Regions from separate parts of the Arthrobacter sp. NPDC058097 genome, predicted to be linked through region 1. Evidence: riboswitches for the same ligand, from Rfam matches in the RefSeq annotation. Region 1 holds a riboswitch; the other holds the start of a gene.
What was found. Region 1 has a riboswitch for S-adenosylmethionine ahead of ACFVTE_RS10740 (bifunctional o-acetylhomoserine/o-acetylserine sulfhydrylase). Riboswitches for the same ligand answer to the same signal wherever they lie in the genome.
Positions count from the first base shown of each region.

Region 1 (5,068 bases):
GAAGGTGGAAACACCCACCAGGATGATGCTCAGCTGCAGCAGTTGCTTGCGCCCGAACTTGTCGCCGAAGTGGCCGAAGACGATGCCGCCGATCGGGCGGGCAACGAAGCCGACGGCGTACGTGAGGAAGGCGGCGATGATGCCGTCCAGCTCGGTGCCGGCGTTGGGGAAGAAGGTCTTGCCGAAGACCAGGGTGGCAGCCGAGGCGTAGAGGAAGAACTCATACCACTCCACGACCGTGCCGGCCATGGACGCCGTGACAACTTTCTTGAGGCCTGAGGCCTTGACGTCGGTTTCTTCTGCACGCCTTGCGGCGGAGCTTTCCGTACTCATTGCGAACTCCTTCGGCGTCTTCCTCGACACCACGGGGACCAGTCGGGGGCGAACTGGTGTGATGCGCACCACGAACGCCGGATTCAACGAGTATGGTCTGCCAATGACGCAAGCTCAACGCCAAATAGTGCAGGGCGCATCTGCATAAATGCACACATCCACCGGTGGCGTTGCCACGATACGGTCGGCTCGGGCCGGGCGGACCGGTCCCGAATCAGTTGCGGAAGTGTTCCCTGAGCTGGGCATTCAGCTGCCCGATCTCCGTGAGGAAACCGTCGTGGCCGATCGGCGAATCGATCATGTGCACGTCCACGTTCCCGGGCAGGGCCTCGGCGAGTTCCAGCGACTGCGAGGGAAAGTACAGCCGGTCCGTCTCCACGGCGGCCACGAACACGTCGGCCGTGACCCGGGCCAGGGCTTCCTTCAGCGTCCCCCGCCCGCGGGTGACGTCATGGCTCATGAGCGCTTCCGTCAGGGCGATGTAGCTGTTGGCGTCGAAGCGCCGGACCAGCTTGTTGCCCTGGTGGTCGAGGTAGCTCTCCACCTGGTACCGGCCGCGGCCCGCCAGGGCATCGGCCTGCAGCGGCTCTTCAGGGGCCTGGGCGTTCCTGCCGAACCGGAAATCGAGCTCGAAGGCCGACCGGTAGGTGATGTGGGCAATCCGCCGGGCGAGCGCCAGGCCCTCCGCCGGTTCCGGGCCGCCGTAGTAGTCACCGCCGTTGAAGTGGCGGTCCTGCCGGATGGCAAGGGTCTGTGCCTGCGCGAAGGCGATTTGTTCAGCGGTGCTCCTGGCGCCAACGGAGATGACACCGCAGCGGCGCACGCGCTCCGGGAAAGTCACTGCCCATTCGAGCGCGCGTGCCCCGCCCATGGACCCGCCAACCACGGCGTGCCAGCTGCCGATGCCGAGCCGGTCCGCGAGCCTCGCCTCGGCAACAGTCGAGTCCCGAAGCGTCACCAGCGGAAAGCGTGAGCCCCACGGCTTGCCGTCCGGAGCGGTCGACGACGGTCCCGTGGACCCGTAACAGCCGCCCAGGATGTTGATGGAAATGACAAAGAACCTGTCCGTGTCCGCCGGCGCGCCCGGCCCGGCGAGCTGTTCCCACCAGCCTTCCTCGTCACCGGCACCCCGCGTCACGTGGGTGCTGCCGGTGAGGGCATGCTGAACGAGGATCGCGTTGGAGCCGTCCTCATTGAGCGTTCCCCAGGTTTCGTAGGCCAGGGTCACGTCCGGCAGGAAGCCTCCGGCCTCGAGCTCGAGGCTGCCGATGTTGAGGTACTGGACGGTGCCGTCGGGAAATGCACGGCCGTCAGGAAGAGTGCGGCCATCGGGAACTGCCGTCCCCTCCGGAACTTCGGCGGCGGGGACGTCGGTGCTGCTGACAGAAATCGTCATGGGTAAACCTCTTCTACGCGCTTGCCCGCCGGCAGCTGTCCGGCAGGCCAGGTCTTCACCCGGGGCACCCCACCGCGAAAGGAGGGTTGCCGGCCAGCAAGCCGGGGCTGTCGCTGGCACTCATGACCTGTTGCCCAGTTTACGAAACAGGCGGACATCTGCGCGAAGAATGTGACGGCTGTGTGACTCCCGGCCGATCCGCGCGCCGGGAGGACCACCAGCAACGGCCGGATCAGGCGCCTTTCGCCGCCCGGAATCCGGCGTCGAGGTCAGCCAGGATGTCGTCGATGTGCTCAAGGCCCACCGACAGCCGGACCAGGCCGGGGGCCACCCCGGCCACGCTCTGCTGTTCCGGGGTCAGCTGGCTGTGCGTGGTCGACGCCGGATGGATAACGAGGGAGCGGACGTCACCGATGTTCGCCACGTGCGAGTGCAGTTCCAGGGCATCCACGAAGCGCTTGCCTGCCTCGGCGCCGCCGGCGACGGTGAAGGACACCACCGCGCCGGTGCCCTTGGGCCCGTACTTCAGGCCCCGCTCGTACCACGGGCTGGACGGCAGTCCGGCGTACGCCACTGACTCCACATCGTCCCGGGCTTCCAGCCAACCGGCGACGGCCACCGCGTTGGCCACGTGGCGCTCCACCCGCAGGCTCAGTGTTTCCAGGCCCTGCGCGATGAGGAAGGCATTGAACGGGGACACCGCGGACCCCAGGTCGCGGAGGAGCTGGACCCGGGCCTTGAGAATGTAGGACAGGTTGGCTCCCAGAGCCCCGCCTGCGCCGAGGTCGCGGGCGTAGACCAGGCCGTTGTAGGTGGGGTCCGGCGTATTGAAGCCCGGGAAGCGCTCCGGGTCCGCACCGAAGTCGAAGTTGCCTGAATCCACGATGACACCGGCAATGGCGGCGCCGTGGCCGCCCAGGTATTTGGTGGCCGAGTGCACCACGATGTCCGCGCCCCACTCGAGCGGCCTGATGAGGTACGGCGTGGACAGCGTGTTGTCCACGATGAGCGGCACGCCGGCCTCGTGCGCAGTCCCGGCGACACCTTCGATGTCCAGGACGTCCTGCCGCGGGTTGGAAACCACCTCGGCAAAGAAGAGCTTGGTGTTCGGCTGCACAGCGTCGCGCCACTGCTCCAGGTTGTCAGGGTCGGCCACGAAGGTGACTGATATGCCGAACTTCTTCAGGGTGTGCGCCAGCAGGTTGTAGGTGCCGCCGTAGAGGCTGGGGCTGGCCACCACGTGGTCGCCGGCCTCGGCAATGTTCAGGATGGCGTACGTTTCTGCGGCCTGGCCGGAGCTCAGGAGCAGCGCGGCAAGCCCACCCTCCAGGCTGGCGATCCGCTGCTCAACGGCGTCCTGGGTCGGGTTGCCGATCCGGGTGTAAATGGGCGCGATCTCGGCGAGCGCGAAGCGGTCCGCCGCACTTTCGGCGCTGGGGAAGACGAACGACGTCGTCTGGTAGATCGGCAGCGACCGGGCGCCGGTGGCATTGTCCGGCACCTGGCCGGCGTGGATCTGGCGGGTTTCGAATGACCATGCGTCGGACATGCAGGCTCCTCTGCTCAAGGGGCATGTGCTGGTCCGGCACAGGCCCGCGCTTGCCGCACGGCGGGCGCCGCGCAACCAGGTCTTCACCCGGGGCACCCCGCCGCGGTGGAGGGTTGCCGGCCAGCGAGCCGGGGCCTTCTTCGCTGGCACTCATGACCTGCGACCAGTGTAGGAATGGCCCTGTTATGCCGACAGCTTTGTGACGAATTTCGTCAAAGTATGGACTTTTCGCAATGTTAGGCAACCCTAAGCTGAGAGCCCCGTCACAAAGTGCCAAGATGAGGGCATGCGCATGGATCACGTCTCTTACGCCTGTGAACACGATGGCCTCGCGGCCACCACCGAACGTATCTCCTCTGCCCTCGGCGTCGAAGCCGTAAAGGGCGGAGTGCACCCCCGGTTTGGGACCCGGAACATGATTATTCCGCTGGCCGGCCACAAGTACCTTGAGGTCGTTGAGGTCCTGGACCACCCGGCATCGGACAAGGCACCGTTCGGCCAGGCCGTCCGGGCCCGGTCCGCGGCGGGCGGCGGCTGGATGGGCTGGTGCGTCGAAGTTGACGACCTCGCCCCCTTCGAGGAGCGGCTTGGCCGCTCTGCCGTGAACGGCAACCGTAAGTTCCCCGACGGCCGGGAGCTGGTCTGGAAGCAGATCGGCATCCTGGGCCTGATCGCGGACCCCCAGGTTCCGTACATGCTGAAGTGGGAGGGCGATCCGGACCTGCACCCGTCCAACGCCTATGACAGCAATGTGAAGATGTCCAGCCTCACCATCGCGGGCTCTGCCGAGCGCGTGACCGAGTGGCTCGGCGAGCCGGTTGAACGGCCGCTGGAGGATGTCGCGGTGAACTGGGTGGCCCCGCACGGTACGCCGGGGATCCTCTCCGTCACGTTCGAAACCGCTGCGGGCGCCGTCACCATCTGACGCTCTCCGCCCTTCTCTTCGGCCGCCATCAGCGGGTGCCAACGACGTCACCCGCCGATGGCGGCCGAATCATTTTTAAGAACTGCAGTTAGCCCAGGCCGACGGCCTTGCCGAACAGGCTGAATCCCACGAACGCCACGATGTCCAGCAGCGCGTGCGCGATCACGAGCGGCATCACCCGGCGGGTTCTGGTGTAGACCCACGCAAAAACGATGCCCATGATGGCGTTTCCAATGAACGGGCCGAACCCCTGGTACAGGTGGTAGCTGCCCCGGAGCATCGAGGACACAAAGATCGCCAGAGGCATCGACCAGCCGAACTTGCCGAACCGGTCCAGCAGGTAGCCCACCACGATGACTTCCTCCACGATCGCATGGCGCACCGCGGACAGGACCAGCACGGGCACGGTCCACCAGTAGGCGTCGAGTCCGCTGGGGATGATCGCCGTCGTAATGCCCAGGGCACGCCCCGCGGCGTAGAGGCCGAGCGACGGAATGCCGATCAGGGCGGCCAAGCCGAGCCCCTGCAGCAGGTCCTTGCCAGGCCGGGCGAAGTTGAATCCCAGTTTCCGGAACGCGGAGCCGGAGTCATGCCCGGCCCCGGACTTCGACTCGCGCTGGTCGGTCAGGAAGTAGATCACCAGTAGGACCGGCACCAGGGCGAAGATGATGTCCAGGAGCTGGTAGGTCAGGTCGAAATACTCGCGGGTGCTTTGCGACCTGTTCAGCGTGGACGTCCCCTGCGCCAGCGGCGCCTGGGTCATCTTGTCCAGCAGCTGCACCACGGAGTAGACGGCGGACTGCCCCAGCGACAAGCCAAGGACAATCCATACTTCGAACCGCAGCCGACGGCGGGAGGGAACCAA
Region 1 is NZ_JBHVSZ010000005.1:180,356-185,423, reverse strand. Features, by position in the region: gene ACFVTE_RS10750 (MFS transporter) at 1-333, opposite strand, end outside; gene ACFVTE_RS10745 (homoserine O-acetyltransferase) at 548-1,729, opposite strand; SAM riboswitch class IV at 1,742-1,857, opposite strand; gene ACFVTE_RS10740 (bifunctional o-acetylhomoserine/o-acetylserine sulfhydrylase) at 1,962-3,278, opposite strand; SAM riboswitch class IV at 3,320-3,436, opposite strand; gene ACFVTE_RS10735 (VOC family protein) at 3,565-4,203, shown strand; gene ACFVTE_RS10730 (CPBP family intramembrane glutamic endopeptidase) at 4,292-5,068, opposite strand, start outside.

Region 2 (5,068 bases), on a different contig from region 1:
CCGGGTTTGCCCTCGTCTCCTTCCAGAAGCCGTTGCCGTCAAAGAGCTTGATGTCCGCAGCCGAGATGGCCGCCGTCGCATCGATCTGCCCGGACTGCAGACTGCCCGTGCGGTTGCCGGCCTCCGGGATGATCTTGAAGGTGACGGTGTCCAGGTAGGCCTCACCCTTGTTGCTGTTCGTGGACGCCGGCCAGGAGTACCCGGCCCGGCGCTGCAGGACCGCTTCCTTGTCCACCGTGTAGCTCTTCACCGTGAACGGGCCCGAGCCTTCGAATTTTCCGGCGCAGCGGTCCGCCTCGCTGAGTTTCGCCGACGCCGGGGACAGCAGCCCCAGCGTGAAGGTGGAGGTGGCCTGCAGGAACTGGGCGTTGGGCTTGGCGAAGTCCACCACCACGGTCTTCGGGTCCTTGACCGTGATGCCGCTGACGTCGCTGAGGTATGTGGAGCCCAGGGTGGCCTTGGCGCCGAGGGCCCTGATCGCCTCGAAGTTGGTCTTGACCGACTGCGCGTCAATGGGCGTCCCGTCGGCGAAGGTGGCCCCGCTCCGGAGGGTGAAGGTGAAGCTCGTGGCGTCCTTGTTCGCCTCGAACTTCTCGGCCAGCCAGGGGACGATTTGGCCGGTTTCCGGGTCCTGGGAGGTCAGTGACGCCACTGTCTGGCGGGCGACGGCGATCGCATCGTTGTTGCCCACCTGCTGCGGATCGATGCAGCCGCGGTCCACGGAAACGGCGAAGTTGAGGTTGCCGCCCCGGATGGGGGTGCTGCTGGCACCCGGCTGGGATCCGGCGTCGGATGTGCCGCCGCACGCGGCGAGCAGCAGCGTAACGGTTCCCAGCAGCGCACCTGCGGCCGCTGTCCTGCCCACCCGCCGGCCCCTGGCCGTTCCAGCACGGTTGGAAGCAGTGTTGATGTTTCGGGCGGTCATGCTACTTCCTCGTTCTCGGTGGTGGTCACCGAAGCGAGCGAGCCGCTGCGGTGTGACAGCGGGGCGCGGAGCCCCAGGTTTTCGCGAAGCGTGGTGCCTTCGTATTCGGTCCGGTAGACGCCGCGGTCCTGGAGCCTGGGGACGAGCTCGTTGACGATGTCGTCGAGGCCGGAGGGGACGATCCACGGTGTGATGTTGAAACCGTCAACGGCACCGGCGTGGGCGTATTCGGCGAGCAGGTCGGCGACGTCGTCGAAGGAGCCCACGAGCCCCCGTCCGTTGAGCTGGGCGCGGCCGGAGACGAACTGCCTGATGGACTGCCCCTTCTCCCTGGCCTCAGCCCGCCACTCCGCGGCAAGCTGCCGGGCGTTCTTTCCGTGGAACGCGTTGCCGCGGGTGGGGTCGGTGACGTCCACGACGGGGTCAACGTCGGGAAGAGGGCCGTCGGGGTCGTATTCGCTGAGGGTGCGCCCCCAGAACTGCTCAAGGAACGCGATGGCGGTCTGCGGCCCCACCTGCCGTTCGCGGACCCACTGGTGCTTTTCCTCCGCTTCCTTGGCGGTGGGTGCCAGGATGAACTCCTGCCCCGGAAAGATCTTCACGTCATCCGCCGGCCGGCCCGCCTTCAGTGTGCGGGCCACAATGTCCTCGCGGAACTTCTTGGCCTCCTCCAGCCCGGCATGCCGGGAGAAGATGACGTCCGCGTTGCGGACCGCGAAGTCGCGCCCGTCCGGGGAGTCGCCCGCTTGGAACAGGACCGGATGGTGCTGGTTGGAGCGCGGGAGGCGGCCCGTGATTTCGACGTCGAAGCTCGTGTCTTTGCGGCGGACGGGGGTGATGCCGTCCTCGGCCAGCCACCGGCGGGAGCCCCGGGACCCGGCGATTGCGCCGTCAGCCCAGGAATCCCAGATCGCTTTGGCGGTCTGGACGAATGCTTCTGCCCGGATGTAGCGGTCCTCGTGAGCCAGGAAGCCGCCGCGCCGGAAGTTGGCGCCGGTCCAGGCGTTGTCCGTGGTCACGATGTTCCATGCGGCCCGGCCGCCGGAGAGGAGGTCCAGGCTGGACAGCCGGTGAGCCAGGTCCGCGGGATCGTTGTACGTGGTGTTCTGGGTGGCCACCAGTCCGATGTTGGTGGTCACGGCAGCCAGGGCGGCGAGCGCCGTCTGTGCGTCCGGCCGGCCGGCGACGTCGAGCTCGTGGATCCGGCCCAGGTGTTCGCGGAGCCGCAGCCCTTCGCCGAGGAAGAAGGCGGTGAACAGCCCCCGTTCTGCGGTCTGTGCCACCCGGCGGAAGGATTCGAAGTCAGTCTGGGATCCGCTCTCTGGATCACGCCAGACTGTGGTGTGGTTGACGCCCTGGAAGAAGACGCCGAACTGGATCTGGCCGTTGCCGGCCGTGCGCGGGGATGAGCTCACGGGTCTGGCCTCTCTAGAGGGCCGCGGCAGCGGCGTAGCGGTTGGCGGGGCGGGGCAGGCCGAACGATTCACGCAACGTGCCGCCCGGGGCGGGGCTGGACAGCAGACCGGTCCGGCGCAGTTCCGGCAGCACCAGGGCAGCCAGCTCCGGCAGGTCGGTGTCCAGCACACCGGGGCGAATCCGGACACCGTCGCCCTGCTGGAACAGCCCGGCCAGGAGCTCCACCAGTCCGGCAGCGTTTCCCACGTAGCGGGCACCGCCGTCCCACTTCCCGTGCGCGTCCAGCTCGGCCAGCCGGTCGGCTGCCCGCTGGCCGCGGGCGTCGAGGACCACGTCCAGTTCCAGGAGCGTGCGCGGGGCACCGGCATTCCGTGCAGCCTCCGCTGCTTGCGCAAGTTCCTCGGGCGTGGCCGCGCTGACCAGTGCGACGTCGGCCTCGACGGCGGGCAGGAGCGCCGCCGGGGCGAACACGGGCAGCTGCCCCTGGAAGGGGCGCGGAATGATGGACGGGCCCTTCACGGAAAAGCGGCTGCCCTCGAAGTCCGCGTAGTGCAGCTTGCCGGCGTCGAGGTAGCGGCCGGTGGCGGCGTCCCTGATCACCGCGTCGTCTTCCCACGAGTCCCACAGCCGCCGCGCGCTCTCGACAACGTCCGCCGCCTCCGTGCCGGCCTCTTCGGCAGCAAGCAGGTCACGGCCCACCGATCGTGCTTCCTGCAGCGTGTTCTCCGCGCTGACGAGCCACCCTGCCCGGCCGCGGGAGGAGTAGTCCAGGCTCGCCAGCTGGGTGGCCACGTGGAAGGGCTCCGTGTAGACCACGCCTGCCTCGGGCACCAGGCCGATCGACCGCGTCACCGGGGAGGCGAAGGCCGCCCGCTGCACCGCGTCGATCCGCCCCGCGATTCCGGTGGCCCCGGTGTCGGTGGTCCGTGAGTCGTGGAAGGTGGCGAGGTGGAAGCCGGCGATGTCCGCTGCCTGGACGGTTTCCCGGATGCGGGCGCCGGTCAGCAATGCGCCGGGCTCGTGCGCGGCAAACCGCCAGGCTGCCGGGTGGGCGCCGTCGCCGTCGAGCTCGATGCCGAGCACAGCGGGCCGGTTTTTGGGTGTGGGTAGTGAAGGCATGGTTCCCTCTTTTAGGGGCCGCGGACGGCCGTCTCGACATTCACTTGCCGCAAGTGCGGCCAGGTCTGTTTCCGGAGCACCCCGCCATCAAATGCCTGAGGGTTGCCGCAGCACGAGCCGGTCCTTGGCGTGCTGACTCTGGACCTAGATGTTGAATCTAGGAGGGCCGCCCGGACATTTCCAAACCGCCTGTCGCAGGGTGTTAATTCCGGAAATGGGGCGTCAAGCGGCGGCGCATTCCGTCATGCGCGGCCGTCGTATGTGACGGATTTTGGGCTCCGGTTGCCCCCGGTTTCCGGACGTTGAGGACGGTGACGGAGGAGTTTGGCGGGCGACGGCGTCTCCGTAGTGTGCTGCCATGCCCAAGCCTTCAGCCGTTCCCCTCTCGGTCCTCGATCTCAGCCCCGTCTCCGCCGGCCAGACGGCGACGGACGCACTGCGGAACAGCATTGCGCTGGCTGTCTCGGCGGAGGCGCTGGGGTACAGCCGCTACTGGCTGGCCGAACACCACCTGAGTCCCGGCGTGGCCGGCTCCGCCCCGCACGTCCTGTCCGCGCTCATCGCCGCGGCCACCAGCACCATCCGGGTGGGAACGGCGGCAACCATCCTGGGGAACTACCGGCCGGTTCAGATCGCGGAAAACATCGGGACGCTGTCCGCCCTCTATCCGGGACGCGTTGACCTCGGTTTCGGCCGGTCGGGCGTGCCCAAGGCCCCGGCGGAAGGAGAGGCCCCAGGGGCTGGTGTGCCGGCAGACGCTTCGCCGGGTGCCTCCGGCAGACTTTCCGGCAGCCCCGCCGGCAACCGTGTGGTGGACGGTCTGGTGGTCCCGGCCCCGCGGCCGCTCTTCGGCAGGAAGTTCCCCGAGCGCTTCCAGGTCCAGGCCGATCTGCTGGGGCGGGTACCCGGCGATGCGGACAACTTCGAAAGCGACGTCCAGGACGTCATCGCGTTCTTCGCCGGCGAATACCGCGCTGCCCACGGCACGGAGGTCACCGTACACCCCGCACAGGGCCACGCCCCCGGGTTCTGGATCCACGGGTCGAGCGCCGGCCCCAGTGCCCGGCTCGCCGGAAAGCTCGGCCTGCCGTTCGGAGCCAACTATCACGTGGCGCCCGCGGCGGTCCTGGAGTCGGTTGGCGAATACCGCTCGCACTTCAAGCCGTCCACCACCCTGGCTGAGCCGTACGTGGCTGTTTCTGCCGACGTCGTGGTGGCCGAGACCGAATCCCGGGCCGGAACCATCGCCGCCGGGTACGCGGACTGGGTCCACAGCATCAGGACCGGCCACGGCGCCATTCCCTACCCCGCGCCGGAGGACGCCGCCCGCTGGCCGGAACTGGAACCGGACGACGCGGACCTCATCCAGGACAGGCTGGACACCCGGTTCGTGGGCGACCCCCGTCAGGTGGCGGAGGGGCTCCGCACCCTGCAGCGCGTCACCGGAGCCAATGAGCTGCTGGTCACCACCATCACCCACCGCCAGGCCGACCGGATCCGCTCCCAGGAGCTGCTCGCGCAGGCCTGGGGACTCACCTGACATCCCACTGCAAGATCAAACAACACCCGAAGGAGCACCACATGAGCACCGAACAAACCACGGACGAT
Region 2 is NZ_JBHVSZ010000003.1:19,645-24,712, forward strand. Features, by position in the region: gene ACFVTE_RS06585 (ABC transporter substrate-binding protein) at 1-925, opposite strand, end outside; gene ACFVTE_RS06590 (NtaA/DmoA family FMN-dependent monooxygenase) at 922-2,340, opposite strand; gene ACFVTE_RS06595 (LLM class flavin-dependent oxidoreductase) at 2,354-3,460, opposite strand; SAM riboswitch class IV at 3,496-3,605, opposite strand; gene ACFVTE_RS06600 (LLM class flavin-dependent oxidoreductase) at 3,819-5,000, shown strand; gene ACFVTE_RS06605 (rhodanese-like domain-containing protein) at 5,042-5,068, shown strand, end outside.
Region 2: another riboswitch for S-adenosylmethionine. It lies ahead of ACFVTE_RS06595 (LLM class flavin-dependent oxidoreductase); the one in region 1 lies ahead of ACFVTE_RS10740 (bifunctional o-acetylhomoserine/o-acetylserine sulfhydrylase).